DNA from 2 places in the Bacillus sp. OTU2372 genome. Region 2 is predicted to be linked to the other one. Evidence: riboswitches for the same ligand, from Rfam matches in the RefSeq annotation. Region 2 holds a riboswitch; the other holds the start of a gene.
What was found. Region 2 has a riboswitch for cyclic di-AMP ahead of AAHB15_RS29730 (hypothetical protein). Riboswitches for the same ligand answer to the same signal wherever they lie in the genome.
Positions count from the first base shown of each region.

Region 1: linked by a shared signal. The riboswitch ahead of AAHB15_RS25085 (APC family permease) and the one ahead of AAHB15_RS29730 (hypothetical protein) in region 2 are both predicted to bind cyclic di-AMP.

Region 1 is NZ_JASATK010000025.1:10,274-16,695, forward strand. It holds gene AAHB15_RS25065 (hypothetical protein) at 190-501, opposite strand; gene AAHB15_RS25070 (DUF438 domain-containing protein) at 763-1,992, opposite strand; gene AAHB15_RS25075 (DUF1858 domain-containing protein) at 2,006-2,233, opposite strand; gene AAHB15_RS25080 (hypothetical protein) at 2,631-3,104, shown strand; cyclic di-AMP (ydaO/yuaA leader) riboswitch at 3,302-3,437, shown strand; gene AAHB15_RS25085 (APC family permease) at 3,642-5,465, shown strand; gene AAHB15_RS25090 (cupin domain-containing protein) at 5,793-6,422, shown strand, end outside.
Region 2 is NZ_JASATK010000053.1:170-3,979, reverse strand. It holds gene AAHB15_RS29735 (APC family permease) at 1-1,795, opposite strand, end outside; gene AAHB15_RS29730 (hypothetical protein) at 1,832-2,401, opposite strand; cyclic di-AMP (ydaO/yuaA leader) riboswitch at 2,621-2,758, opposite strand; gene AAHB15_RS29725 (CBO0543 family protein) at 2,959-3,516, opposite strand; gene AAHB15_RS29720 (hypothetical protein) at 3,702-3,810, opposite strand, start outside.

The DNA of each region.
Region 1 (6,422 bases), on a different contig from region 2:
TTTATACGAATTAAATTTAAAAGGAATACTTTCAAATTCTCTCAGCCTTACACTGTAAATCAGACAATGTATTAGTTGCCATTGGAGAAGCAGAATTATTTATTGATGTATCCGGTATGACAAAAATGGGACCTGTGTTATGATGATTCTTTCAAGGAGTATGAAGAATGAAGCTGGAATCTTGTGATATTATTTCTTTTCAACTTTTACTAATCCTTTACCTAAATTATTCTTATTAAAATAACATATAACCTCATCATCAATATGTATCTTAGCATCTGAAGTGACTTTGTTTGCAGAAAAAATGATTTCCGTTCCGTTATCATTTTTACCATAGTAATGGTTATCCTTAAACTTCGTTATTTTGTATTCTATGGTAGTGTACTTGTTGGTGCCATCGCTTTTTATGCTTGTGTTGTTAACCGGAGCCGAAGCTTGATATTTAACTAATACTAATAAAATTGCTAAAAGTATGACAAGGATGATGACTTTTTTTAGCATGTTACTCAACCTCCTTCTTAGTATTTTAAAAGTTAAAGGAGGAAAGTAAATCCTTCTTTCATCCTTAAGTCATTATTCCTATAAGCTATATATGAAAAATACGGTTTTGAAAGTTGGTCAGTCTTGATGAAAAGATGGGTCTCTCCATTAAATCATTTTCTTAGAATGAACATTAATGATCAAATAAAAAAACTGGCTCAAAAGGTGTCGATTCCCCGTTTTTTGAGTCAGTTTCCTTTTGTTATTTAATATTTATTTAAGTTAATTCAGAATACGTTTTTCACTTTGAATTTCCTGAATCGTGCTAATATTTTGCGTGAATTCAAGCGTTCCTACATATCCACCTGTTTCATCCCTGACAGCAAAGTAACGGATGTACACGTATTTATCTTTAAATTTAATATAAAAATCTTCACCATCTTTGATACCTGCTTTAAATTCTTGTAATAATTGTTCAACTACATGAACACTCTTTGGTGGATGACAGTTTTGAACCGTTCTGCCAATAACCGCTTTGGTACGAGCAAAGATTCTTTCTTTACCGTGCGAGAAATAGCGAACAACATCATCTTGGTCGATAAAGGTAATATCAACAGGCAAGTGATTTAGCATAAGTTCAAGCTGTTTAAGCGATAGAATACCTGTTTCCAACCGAATATATCCTTCGGTTAGCGCATTCTCTTCAATCTGTTTTCGTTCAGGCTTCCATACACCTGCCGGTTCGGTTAAGCAGAAACCAATTTCATCACTCTCATGAGCAATTTTCACCCATTCGTCTTCCGTTAAGGTTTGCAATGCCATTGGAAATAAGATGTTTTCCTCTTTAAAGATCATTTCACTGACTTCTCGGATGACAAAATATAAGGCATCGATTACGGATTGTTTATCTCCGTTATAGTTGGTTATTTTCTCTTTTGCCTCTTTTATGGCGGCTCGGATTCCGTCATCCACTCCCCACATCACTTGAGTAGGGCCCATGATTCCGTACTTTTCTAGGTAAGGGAAGAGTAGATTCTCTTTCCTGCTGTAATGTTTGTCGATGTCTAGTAATAGATTTAAATCTTCTAGTAACTTAAACTTGTTTTCCTCAGTGTCTGCTTTTTCGAAACGCTCGAAATGGAGCTGCAGTTTAAAGTTTACCAACCTATCAATCTCTTTATTTTCTAATTTAAAGGTATGGATGGGGTGCCCAGGATGCTCTTCGGGCTTATCGGAACGGTGTATTTCCTCGATAGAACCTTTAAAAATCGCCGTATGAACTGAGCATAGACGCTGCACTTCTGCGACCGGAATTCCTTCTTCCTCCATCAGTGCTTGTTCTAATTTAGAAATCTCTGCCACAGAAATGTTACCTGCAGCTTCTTCAAAACGAGCCTTTACTTCCCCGACACTTTTGCCGTTGTGCAGGTCTTTAATAATCTCTTTTAAAACCGCTTGCCGCTCAGATTGGGTAATAGTTTCTTTTTCACGGTTATTGATGATTTCACTCATGATTCATTCTCCTCTATTGGTTGATTGTAAATCCATTCTTTTCAAAGGTCTCAATCACTTTTTCTAATGGTATTCCTTTCATACGGCATCCATTTGGCAATGTCATAACACGTCCGGCCGTTTTTAGCATATTAGGATTTGTTATATTCTCAAAACCAAGTTCCTTCATAATCAGGATGATTTCGGGGTACTCGGTACATAATTGATAAACGGGTAGTTGAATATTCAATACTTTTGACATTGTTTTCACTCCTTGAAAGAGGGTGATAACTCTTCTCAATAGGAATATAACACAGGTATACATTTAAAATTGTGATTGGAATCACAAACAAAATAATAAATGAGCGCAGTTGTTAAAATTATGTGAATTTCTTCAGCAAACTGATACATATTGAGGGAAAGTAAGAGAAGAATATTCCCCTGTAAATCTTCTACACGTGTTGATGTTCCAAATTGTATTTTTTATCAAATTCTAATGCATGATACGTACTTAATTCGAATGTGACATGCGTTTATTTCATACAAATAAATAAATCTTGAAAATTCCCCCAGCATTTACAAAATTGTTGTTCCACGACCAATTTCAAATTTTTATGAGAATGAGAAGGGTGCAAGTATAAAATAGGAGGGGGCTTAGTATGAAATTCACGATACAGTATATTCCTCTTAGTAAAATCAAACCTGATGTATCGATGAAAATCACAGAACACATTAAAAAACTTCAGAGGTTAATGTGGGATTGTATGTTTGTGTTGGTTGTCAGAAAAAATAAGAAGGATGGCAGTTACATTATTGTTAGCGGTCAAGATCGATTTGAGTCCATAAAAAAACATACCAAAAACATTTATGCACCTTGTATAGTTGATAAAAGTAATTCCCCTCGAATGGTATCGTGGCTTCATCGTATACGAAACAAACAACCCCTAGATGATTTTCCGTTATTCCCCCCTAGCTGGTCCATTGTTCGATCCTTTTTGAAACAAGAGCCCCGTTTTAAAAATCTATCGCGTTCCGAACAAATTAGAGTCTTACTTATTGCGGCACGATACAAGAAAACTGTGATATGTGCTATGAAGACCACAGTGGCGGATATTATAAGAAGTTACAAATAATAGGAGAATATTAATATAAAAATAAAGAGCCACAAGAAATAATAACTTGTGGCTTTAATCGTCCCTTTTTCTCTTCTTTTGCTCCAATCTATCCAGTGTGGTGGCTGTTGTTTTTATTTCGGACAATATAAATTCCATCTCCTCATTATCCCTTTACAATTTACCTTATTGGGAGTATTATCTTGTACATAAGAAAAATAAAATAACTGCCAAATCCCATAAGGGAACGGAGGACCCAATTTTTTGGGGTTAATTCTACATTTGTAGAAGGGATGTTTTCTTCTTCGCCATCCTACCCGTCAGCTAACTTCGTCGGCTAAAGCGAAGGAGGTCAAGAGACCACCTTTTTTAAAGGTGCTTTTTTTGTTTTTTTCAAAAAAGGCTTCTTTAATATTGTGGTCTTTTTATTTTTTCTAAGAATTTAAAAGATTGATAGTTTGGGGGTGTATATAAGTACAAAAAGGGAATAAATTATCAAAATCTCAAAAACACAACGATCAAATGTTTATAGACCGCAACTTTCAGGAGGAAATAACCATGACATTTAAAAGACTTCTTTTTGGCAGACCTTTAAAATCCAGTGAAGTAGATGCAGAAAAAATGCCAATATGGAAGGCATTACCGATTCTTTCATCGGATGCCCTGTCCTCAGTTGCTTATGGGACCGAAATGATTTTGCTTGAACTTGCCACAGTGGGTGCGTTTGCCTTTTCCTTTTCACTGCCGATCGCGATGGCTATTATTCTTTTAATTAGTATTCTGATTGTGAGTTACAGACAAGTGATTGATGCCTATCCGCAAGGTGGGGGAGCGTATATGGTTGCCAAAGAAAACCTTGGTATGATGTGGGGGCGATTAGCTGGCGTTTCCCTGTTGATTGACTATACCTTAACCGTTGCGGTTTCCATCTCAGCTGGAGTTTTAGCGATTACGTCAGCGTTTCCTGCTGGGTTGCCATATATCGTACCCATTGGAATCATCTTTATTTGGTTTATGGTTTGGATGAACCTAAGAGGGACATCAGAATCTGGTAACGTGTTCGCCTTACCTACTTATTTATTTATAGTTTGTATGCTGATATTGGTTGGAAAAGGGCTATTCGACTGGTTAACTAACAATGTCCAAGCGGAACACCAGGTCTCTATTCCAACAGCCATACCATCAGGATTAACTTGGTTTGTGCTATTAAAGGCTTTTTCATCAGGTTGTTCTGCTGTTACTGGTGTTGAGGCTATTTCTAATGCTGTACCAAACTTCCGAGACCCAGCCCAGCGAAGCGCCAAAAGGACTATGCTTACACTTGGTGTGTTATTAGCCGTTATTTTTGGCGGGGTTACAATCCTTTCCCAAGCCTATGACATTCACCCAGACTCAACAGGGACAAAAACCGTTCTATCTATGGTTGCAGAGGACGCATTCGGACGAGGAGTAATTTATTATATTATCCAAATTTCGACCATGATGATCTTAACCTTAGCAGCAAATACAAGTTTTAATGGCTTTCCAATATTGGCTTCTATCATGGCACAGGACAATAATATGCCTCGAATGTTTAGCAATAGAGGAGACCGTTTAGCCTTCAACCACGGAATCATCACGCTTGGAGTATTAGCGAGTATTTTATTAATTGTTTTTGGCGGCAGAACTGAAAGCTTAATCCCCCTTTATGCAATTGGTGTTTTCCTATCCTTTACAATGGCACAAGTAGGTCTGGTTATTAAGTGGCGTAAAGAGAAGTCACAAGGATGGAAACGGAAAGCAATTATTAATGGTATAGGAGCTCTTGTGACATTCTTTGTTGTCATTATCTTCAGTCTTACTAAGTTTGAAGAAGGGGCCTGGATCGTCGTATTCATCACCCCTATATTACTTTGGGTGATCACGAAGATTAATAAACATTATAAAAATGTTGCTAAACAATTAAATGTTGACTTAGCCGAGCCGATTCTAACAACTGATACTGTGATCATTATTCCTGTTGCCGGTATTCATAAGGTAGTTGTCTCTACAATCGGATATGCAAAAGCTCTTACGCCGAATGTGGTTGCTTTTTATGTTGCTTTTTCACCTGAAGCTGCCAAAGAAATGGAGGATAAATGGGCGCAATGGAATCCAGGTGTAAGATTAGTTGTTGTTGTATCCCGTTATCGTACCGTCATAAAACCTTTAATTGAATTTGTAGGACGTATTGAATATCATTTGGGAGAAAAAAAGAGAGTAACTGTGTTATTACCTGAATTTTTTACAAGCAAGTGGTGGCATCGTTTATTACACAACCAATCAGCTTTTCGTATCAGGGCAACGCTTTTTGCACGAAAGGACGTCGTTGTTGCAACTGTTCCATTTCGTTTGAATGATTAATATAGAGTGTCCATTAAAGTCCAATGATGATTTCATTGGATTTTTCATTTGTCTGTCTATTTCATTGACAAAAAGGAAAAATTCTGAACTAGCTTATCCACTTCTTTTCGTCATTCATATCGTTCATTTGTCTTTGTTCCGGCAATTAAAAAAGAAAGAAGAATATTTCAAACATGGCTGCTTCGTTAGCTAATTAGGACAAGGGCATCAGAAAACGGCAAATGGTTGTCCGAATGCGGAGGGGGATTGGGTTAGGCGCATCTAAAAGAACTCCATCACGACTGAGTCATATAATATGTTTGAATGACTGTGAAGGGGATGAGGAAAATGTATCAGGGCCCTATAGCATACCCATACTACGTTAATACACAAACATATAACTCAAACTTTATACCAAGAACTCAACAAGGAAACCATCAAGAGGTATGTGAAGCGATTCTTGCTGGAATCAAAGGGAAAGCTTCTGTAATTGATTTTTATAGTCGATTAATCAATATAGCACCAGATTTAACGCAAAAAAATGACATTCTTCATGTTTTAGATGATGAAAAAGTACACTTACAGCAATTTACCAATATATATTTCATGCTTACTGGAAGGCAGCCTGAGTACCAAATTGAAAAAATACCTTTTCATTCTTATCAAGAAGGTTTAAAAAAGGCTTATGAAGCTGAATTATCGAAGTATCAAGAATATCAGAATAATAGTTATTTACTAGCACAAAATCCACTCGTTCGAGATGTATTCTTGCGTGCTTCTACAGACGAGATGGGGCATGCAAAACGAGTGGGATTGTTACAATCATTTAAGGGTCAAGATAAAATGGTTTTAAAAGATTATGGACCTGAACCTTTTGTCGTCGATATCGAAAAGGCTGCAAAGAAAAACAATAATTATCGTACAGCTTTATGGACAGGACCACATTTGCAAGTTACTTTGATGAGTATCAAGGTGGGT
Region 2 (3,810 bases):
TAAATTGAGGTATAACAACCTGGATTTGTGATTTATATTCTTCTTTTTCTTCAATCATTTTAATTAATCTTGAAAAAGGCTCTAAAACCGATCTATATTTGCTCTTCAACGTGATCAATCTGCATGGATTTCCCCATTCCTCCCATTTTGTCTCCATCCTTTTCATAGAGTCATCATCAAAACCAACATATACAGCTAATAAGTTATCATGGGATATGCCCAAAGCAAAAGATAAGGTGTTATGCACTACTCGATGCACTCCTGAAACAAGAACAATTGTGATAACCCTGTTTCCTTTAGGCTTTAAGGTGTTAATATCAATCTTTAACTCATCTGCAATGTTTTGATAATGATGGTGAATGGCCATTGAAAAGAAAATAATTGCAGGAATTACAATTAAAACAACCCACGCCCCACCTGTAAACTTGGTTACTCCAAAAATTACAGCAACAATGCTCGTGATTATTGCCCCAACCGTATTTATCGCTAATTTAATTTTCCATTGCGGCCCTTTCACTCGCCTCCACCGCTTTATTAAACCAAATTGAGCAACTGAAAAGGATAAAAACACTCCAATTGCATATAACGGAATTAAGGCATTTGTGTGAGCATGGAATGCAATAATCAATAAACTAGCGGTAGCGGCAAGAGCAATAATTCCATTAGAATATCCTAGGCGATCTCCTCTATTCGTCAAACCTCGAGGTAAAAAGCCGTCAGCAGCTACGATAGCAGCTAGTTGAGAAAAACCTGTAAATGTTGAATTAGCTGCAAGAATAAGTACGATAAAAGTAAACCAGATGATAATTTGATATATGATGCCATGTCCAAAATAATCCTCTGTTAATTGAGAGAGCATTGTATTACCAGGCGCTGGACTAATACCTCTTACATATAAATGATAAGCAAATCCTAAAAGGGTTATAGATGTGATTGTTCCTAACGCAATATATGTTTTAATCGCATTTTTTTGTTGGGGTTCTCTAAAAATCGGAACAGCATTTGAAATAGTTTCAATTCCTGTTAATGCTGAGCAAGCAGAACTGAATGCTTTTAATATTAGTAAAATCGTTATGCCTTCGGGAACCGTGCCGAATGGAGGTGTGCTCGGTTGAACAAAACCATGCTTCACCTCGTCAAAAAAACCAGTAAAAACAAGTAATAACATACATGCCATGAACCCGAATGTAGGCCAAGCAAAAATTTTAGCAGACTCCGCAACCCCTCGAAGATTCACCATTAATAAGAGAAAAACACAGAGAATAGCAAGGACCGTTTCATATGGAGCAACTATGGGATAAGCTGAGACAATGGCTTCTAATGCAGCTGAGACAGAAACAGCTACCGTTAATATGTAGTCAACCAGCAATGAACTTGATGCAATTAAAGATACCCAACGTTGTTTAAAGTTATCTTTGGCAATGGCGTATGCCCCGCCTCCACTTGGATATGCCAGGATTCCCATGATATATGAGAGTATCAAGATGAACAATAATATAATAGTGGAAATGGTAATCGGTATGATATACCATTTTGCTTCGTTTCCTAACTTTACTAGTTCTGTAATTCCCGCTTCAGGGCCGTATGCTACGGATGAATAAAGGTCAGCAGAAAGAATAGGTAATGCAATATACCAAATTAACTTATTGTGCTGAGCGTGCAATTCTGCGGTTCTCATCGGTCTGCCGATTAATGCACGCTTAACACTGTTGAAATTCGAAATAGAAAACCAAATACCGAATACGGCGATTATAGCCAATAACAATTCAATAACTTGAGCTGGATGAGTCAAAATAGTTATTCCTTTCTAAGATAAAATGAGAACGATTACTTAGTATTGAAAAAAAGATATAGGTTCGGGACTTAATTTGATGTTATGCTCTAGATTTACTAAATTAATAAATTTTTTTATATCCTCTTGAGTTTCACAAATCTGTATGTGTTCAATCCAAATTGCAAATTGTTTTTTTTGTATACAGGTTAGAACCATAGGGAAATTATTGCTTGATTTTAAAACATACCATCCTTTTCTTAAATCTTTCAATGGCTTCCTCATAATAGAAATAACCTTCAGCATTCTTCTTTTAGACCAATTTTTTTTATCTTGCTCAATACGAATTAATTGATAAATTTCGTTCAGCACGTTTTTTTGTGACTTCATTTCGATTGTGGTATTAAATCCTGCCTCTTTTATAGCACGATGAATTTCTTTCTCACTGTCAGCAAACCAGAAGCCTAAAACATACCTTTTTTCGTTTACTATTTTCCAAACTGCACCAAATATTCGATACTTCATTGTATAAATATCAAGGTATCCTTTATGTAATCCAAAGTATGTTGGTACAGGAGTGTCTAGATAAAAGCGTAAATTACCAAAATTAAGATAAAAAGGTTCACTCATAAGTACTTCTCTCCCAAAAAATGTTGAACAAGTAGTATAATCAATAAATATAGTTTTCCATTATTTAATTGATTAATCCGAATAAACCCAAAATGTTTTTACGTTGTTAAGCTAAGTCAACACCTCCAAATTGAGAGATAAAAATAAAAAAGCCCACAGTTAATTCAAGTTTGCCTTTTTGCAAAAAAACAAAAAAGCCCCTAAATTAGGCGGTCTTTAGACCTCCTTCGCTTTTGCCGACGAAGTTAGCTGACGGGTTAGGATGGCGAAAGAGTTAACATCCCTTCTACTAATCGTAGAATTAACCCCAAAAAATTGGGTCCTCCGTTCCCTTACGGGATTAGGCATTTTAAATTGTTTTTTATGTGCATGATATTACGCCGAACTTTTTAACTTGTAAAGAGTAAAATATAATCCCTTTTGAAATTTTTAAAATAAATTCTATCCATTCTTACTCTTCTTTGATTCATTATCTTTAACAAAACTGCTTCGTTTGCGGAACAAGAAAAGCGACTGTTCTATTGAACAATCGCCCTCGTTCTTGAAATTAGTATCATTTATTCTTTTCCTTTGAAATGTGACTCAATTAAATTAATTTTTTGAAGAACCACTTTTACAAATACTCCAATTAAAATATAAAACGGGACAGAGTATAAATGATTCCATTTAATTATTTTGTATATCCCAAGCCATTGAAAGATATTTTCTCCTATATATGAAGCAAAAAACGCATAGGTTATAGTTGCTAATATGTATTTTTTCCACATAGGAAATCTCTGATAAATCATACAATAAATAAAGGGAACAATAGATAAATCAGCAGGGGTAAATTCATCTCTTTCAAATGGTGTTAAAGTATATGGATATACCCAAAAACCTAGGGACATACCAATTTGATCAAAAATGAAAGCAAATCCTGCTGTAATCAGCCCAACCAGACTTATTTCTTTTAAACGAGTTTTATCGACAAATCTCCACCATAAAAACAATGGAAAAATAATAACAAAAATTTCAAACCACCACTGATATGTAAAAACCACTTCTTGAGTCCAGTAATCGAGCCACAACTTTCGGAGGTAGTCATAGGTCTTTTCTAATTTTTGAAAACTGTCCATTATACTACTCCTTTTTTAATTAAGAACCATTTACATACATCCCTGTGGGTCCATAACTTTAATACCCCACATAATATCCTAATTATTACCATTTCTTTTTTGACTATCCTGCCCCTTTAGTTGAAATACAAAAAAGAGCTGCCGCCGCAACTCCATCTCAAGCCTCGTTAGAAGTAAAACATCTCTTAGTGATTTCCTGACACAATAACTAAATCGTGTAACAATTTGACCATTTTTCCCATTTTCCAAGTAATTATTACTAAGCTGATTGCTATTATAGCTAAACTTCCTACC